2 regions of the Comamonas sp. NyZ500 genome follow, and region 1 is predicted to be linked to the other one. Evidence: predicted binding sites of a transcription regulator. Region 1 holds the regulator's gene; the other holds the start of a gene.
What was found. Region 1 encodes FNR, which switches genes on or off when oxygen is low (the NO sensors DNR and NnrR bind a similar motif). Its sites were predicted from a motif close to TTGATNNNNATCAA; they were not measured.

Region 1 (2,396 bases):
CAGCGCCGTGGGCCTGGAGAATCTGGAAGTCGCATCCGAGCAGGAAGTGAGCGTTGGCCCTGCAGAGACGCGCGGCATTGCGGTGCGGCTGCAGATTCCGTATGGCTCAGCAACTCCAGGCTCGCACCCCGTACACTTCAATGTGGATGCAGTGACTGCCGGAGCAGGGCGTATTTCCGAGAAGACGGTGTTCCTGGTGCCGCGTTAATGCCAGGTCTTGACGGTCTTCGTGAGCCATCACGGAGGCCGGACAAGGGCACCGCCAATCGGCAACAATTTATGCCACCCTGCCGTGTGTGCCTGGGTGGTCAGAATTTTGGAAAGAGGTTTCATCATGTCGGCAGCACAAGCCAAGGTCTCGCAAACGGCCAAGATCATCCACCCCGAGGACGGCAAGCCCTGGTGGAAGTTTGCCCATGTCTGGCTCATCATCGCCGGCCCGGTGATCGTGGTGATTGCCGGCTTTGTCACCGCATACATCGCACTGAGCAGGCCCGATCCCGTGATTGACCCTGACTACTACCGCCATGGCATGGAAATCAACCAGCGCCTGAGCGAAAGTGAAAAAAGCCTGGCCCCAGCAGTCACCGGCCGCAATCATGCGGCCACGCCAGCCAAGGACCATCCGCTGGATCGCTGAGCGCTCCGGCGCTTGCTCCGCCAAGGTCGCTTTTGCGGCCTTTTTTGTTGCCCGATATCAAAATCAGAGCGTGTTGCGTATGCTCCGCCTAACGTTGATATAGAAGTAAATGGTTTTTTGATATCCAGATGGCGCAGGATGCTACTGAAAAGAGAGTGGTTCAGGGTTTCCCGCCACGGTGCATGCCCGCAGTCCTGCATGAACGGTCACCACTGTTGTGCAAAATATGACCAAGCCCACAGCCCAAGGAGAATCAGGATGGATGCTCGACGCTGGATGTGGATTGTCTGGCCGGCCTTTCTGGCGGCGGCAATCATGGAGATGGTGGTTTTCGCTTTTGTGGACCCGCTGGATGTGCACTGGCTGGGCTCCCCCCTGGACTGGTCGCGCCAGGCCATCTATACGGTCGCTTTTTTTGCCTTCTGGGTCGTGACCCTGATCGGAGGTGCGATGACGGTGATGCTGGGTCGCTCCGTCAGCGATCTCAATGGCGGCATCGTTTCCGAGCCTCTGCCCGATTAATTCGCGCAGACAAAAAAGCCCGCTGTCCGCGGGCTTTGTCTTGAGAGTGTCTGTCGACTCGGTTCAGTTCTGGCATTGCTGGCTGTTGACGATTCGTTTGAGCGCCTCGGTATCCAGGATGCGCAGGTGGCGCTGCTTGACTTCCACAATGCCTTCCTCTGCAAATTTGGAGAAAGTGCGGCTCACGGTCTCGAGCTTGAGGCCCAGGTAACTGCCGATTTCTTCGCGCGTCATGCGCAGCACCAGTTCCGACTTGGAAAAGCCGCGTGCCGACAGGCGCTGGACCAGGTTCAACACAAAGGCCGCCAGGCGCTCTTCGGCACGCATGCTGCCCAGCAGCAGCATCACGCCATGCTCGCGCACGATTTCGCGGCTCATGACCTTGTGCACATGGTTCTGCAGGGCAGTGACCTCGCGCGAGAGCTGCTCCAGTTTGTCAAACGGCATGACGCAAACCTCGGCGTCTTCCAGGGCCACGGCATCACAAGTGTGGTGGTCGTTGACGATGCCGTCCAGACCAATGATTTCGCCAGCCATCTGAAAGCCTGTGACCTGATCGCGTCCGTCTTCGGTGGCCACGCTGGTCTTGAAGAAGCCGGTTCGAATGGCATACAGAGAGGTGAACTCTTCGCCATTGCGAAACAGCAGCCCGCCGCGCTTGACCTTGCGGCGCGTGGCCACAATCTCGTCAATGCGCTCCATTTGTTCATCGTCCAGGCCCATGGGCATGCACAGTTCACGCAGATTGCAGTTGGAGCAGGATGCTTTGATGGTCTGAAGATTCATGGGCTTTTTGCAACGGCGCAGACAGACACGGAGTGGAGAGTCGCGCTGGTCATTGACCTCGTGGTTGAAGATGAGATGGATCAAATTGTCGCAGCACTTGCCTTGAGGTCTCTTGATTTTCATCAAGGACAGGGTGATTGCCTTGGGGCACATTGCCTGTATTCGTTCAAAAACATGCGCTTTTGCCTATTTTGGGCATGATTTTCAGGATCTGATTTCCATTGAAATCTGCTCTATACAGAGTGTGGGCGCACCCTAACTCCCAGTTATGACCGCAGTCACGCCTGAGTTGCTGAGCCGCTTTGATATCCCCGGCCCACGCTACACATCGTTCCCAACAGCCGACCGTTTTGTTGAGGCTTTTGGTGCAGACGACTACATACTGGCACTCAAGCAGCGCAAGACGCATTCTGGCTCGCGCGCTTTGCCCCTGTCCGTTTATGTGCAT
Region 2 (2,396 bases), on a different contig from region 1:
GGCCCAAGCTCAGGCCATTGCTGAAATAAGTGACGGCCGCGCGGCCTCAGTCGCCGCTGCCTCCGCCATCACCGCCAGAGTCGCCGCCGTCCGGACTGCAGGCACTCTCGTTGCTGCCCGAGCCGCAAAAATAGCTGTCGTTGAAGACGTCGCGGCCGTCCTCGCGGCTGCTCGCCGAAGTCCAGGTCAGCTGCGAATCGGTGCTGTGGCCCGAAGCGCCTGGCTGGGGCGTGAAGACTTTTTTCAACCAGTTCCAGAACTCCATGACATCCCCCCTCATTGCACCTTAAGCAGGGTTCTCCTTGCTTTCGGCGCGGACGCTGGCTTTATAGGCATGCCAGCTGGTGCAACCCAGCAGCGGCCCGATGACGATCAGACCTGCACTGTAGAAGAGCAGCGAGACCGCGATCAACACGGTGATGATCAGCCCCCACAGCAGCATCACACCCGTATTGGCCCCTACCACGCGCATGCTGGTGATGCAGGCCGTCAAGGCATCGGTATCCAGATCGAGAATGGCGGGCAGTGAAACCACCATGCTGGCAAACACCAAGGCAGCAAATATCCCGCCAACCGCGGCGTAGCCCAGCAGGAACTCCCAGTTCTCGGGCCGCAGCAGGGTCTGCAGCAGGGTTGCCGTACTGGGCATGCCGGTATCGAACGAAATGGCGAACACCACCATGGCGGCGCGCCCCCAGAGCATCTCCAGCACCATCAGCACCATGACCAGCATGCCCATGCTGGCCAGATGCTTGTCCCAGCAGGTCAACGACTCCGACAGCAGCACGGGCTTGCCCTGCTCCAGTTGCTTGCTGACGTAGTACAGGCCCATGGCCAGGAAGGGGCCTACCAGCAGACAGCCGCTGGCCATGGACATCAGATATTCGGGGCTGGAGCGAAACACCCAGGCCATCAGACGCGCCATGCCCCAGAAACACAGGCCGTAGAACAGCGCAATCATTGGAGCGCGCCGCACATCGCTAAGGCCCAGCAGCAGCCATTGCCAAGGCTCGCTCCAGCGCAGTTGCAGAATCTGCAGATTGCCGGACTCGGCCTTGACCTCGGAAACAGGGGAAGCTTGCATGCGAGACCCTCCTTGTCGCCCGTACCGCGCCTCGGTGGCGGCAGCTGACAGGAACAAGTTACCCGCTCAACCTCGAATCTGCATTGCGGAAAGCCCGCATGCCGGCCTCCGCGTTTTCACTATGAAAACAAGAGCTTATAGCGCCCAGCCTTTATTGACTTCAGTCAATAAAAACATTGAAATCGCTTCTCAACAAGCGCTGCCAGCTCCTATTTAAATAGCTTCAACCAAAGGCCCTGAGCAGGGCCTGGGCCAGGTCGGCCTGCAGATCGCTAGTATCCTCAAGGCCGATGGCAAAGCGCACCACGGTGCCCGCCTTGATATGGGGTGTGGCACGGCTGCGCATCTCGGGCAGCTCATAGGGCACGACCAGACTCACAGGCCCACCCCAGCTGTAGCCCAGCTTGAACAGGCGCAGGCTGTCGCAGAAGCGATCGACGGCCGCCTGGTCGAAGCGCTCGTCGATGACCACGCTGAACAGACCGGCGGCCACGCCATCCCGGCCCAGCCCTTGTCCGCACAGCTGCTTCCAGCAAGCATGGCCCGGGGCATCAGGCATGGCGGGGTGCAGCACCTGCGCCACGGCACTCTGGGCAGCCAGCCACTGCGCCAGCTGGCGTGCCGAGCGATCCTGCGCGTGATAGCGCAGGCCGATGCTGGGCAGGCTGCGCAGCACGGCTTCGGCGTCGTTGCCGCTCACGCCCAGACCCAGGCGCATGTGCGCGAGCTTGATGCGCATATGCAGGGGCTGGTTGCGCGTGATGATGCTGCCCATCAGCACATCACCGCCGCCGCTGGGGTATTTGGTCAGGGCATGGACCGTGACATCGACGCCCAGGCTGCCATCGCCCAGCAGGTCGAAGGGACGGAAAGCCAGACCCGCGCCCCAGGTGTTGTCCAGCACCATGGTCACGCCCCTGGCCCGGCACAGGCGCACCTGCTCGACGAGATTCGGGAACTCCATGGTTACCGAGCCCGGAGCTTCCAGCCAGACCAGCTTGGTGGCCGGCGTGATCTTGGCTGCCAGGTCTTCGACGCACATGGGGTCGTAGTACTGATGGCGAATGCCGAAATGAGCCAGCTCGCCCTCGGTCAGCGTCTTGTTGGGACCGTATACGTTGTCGGGCACCAGCACCTCGTCGCCCGTCCTGAGCAGCGCCAGCGACACCGTGGCAATCGCGGCCAGGCCGCTGGGTACCAGCAGGCATTGCAGACCACCTTCCAGCGATGCCAGACGTTCTTCCAGGGCATAGGTCGTTGGCGTGCCATGCAGACCGTAGGTGTAGCTGCTCTTGTCCAGCCAGCGGCGCTC

Region 2: a site for FNR is predicted at 1,239-1,252, ahead of JAO85_RS12595 (DUF2189 domain-containing protein). Genes of this name have one in related genera too.

The regions. Positions count from the first base shown of each region.
Region 1 covers NZ_JAEIJE010000001.1:252,874-255,269, forward strand. Annotated here, with positions in the region: gene ccoG (cytochrome c oxidase accessory protein CcoG) at 1-208, shown strand, start outside; gene JAO85_RS01160 (FixH family protein) at 335-640, shown strand; gene JAO85_RS01165 (hypothetical protein) at 899-1,162, shown strand; gene fnr (fumarate/nitrate reduction transcriptional regulator Fnr) at 1,226-1,948, opposite strand; gene hemN (oxygen-independent coproporphyrinogen III oxidase) at 2,217-2,396, shown strand, end outside.
Region 2 covers NZ_JAEIJE010000007.1:57,313-59,708, reverse strand. Annotated here, with positions in the region: gene JAO85_RS12605 (arylesterase) at 1-29, shown strand, start outside; gene JAO85_RS12600 (hypothetical protein) at 47-265, opposite strand; gene JAO85_RS12595 (DUF2189 domain-containing protein) at 287-1,084, opposite strand; gene JAO85_RS12590 (PLP-dependent transferase) at 1,308-2,396, opposite strand, start outside.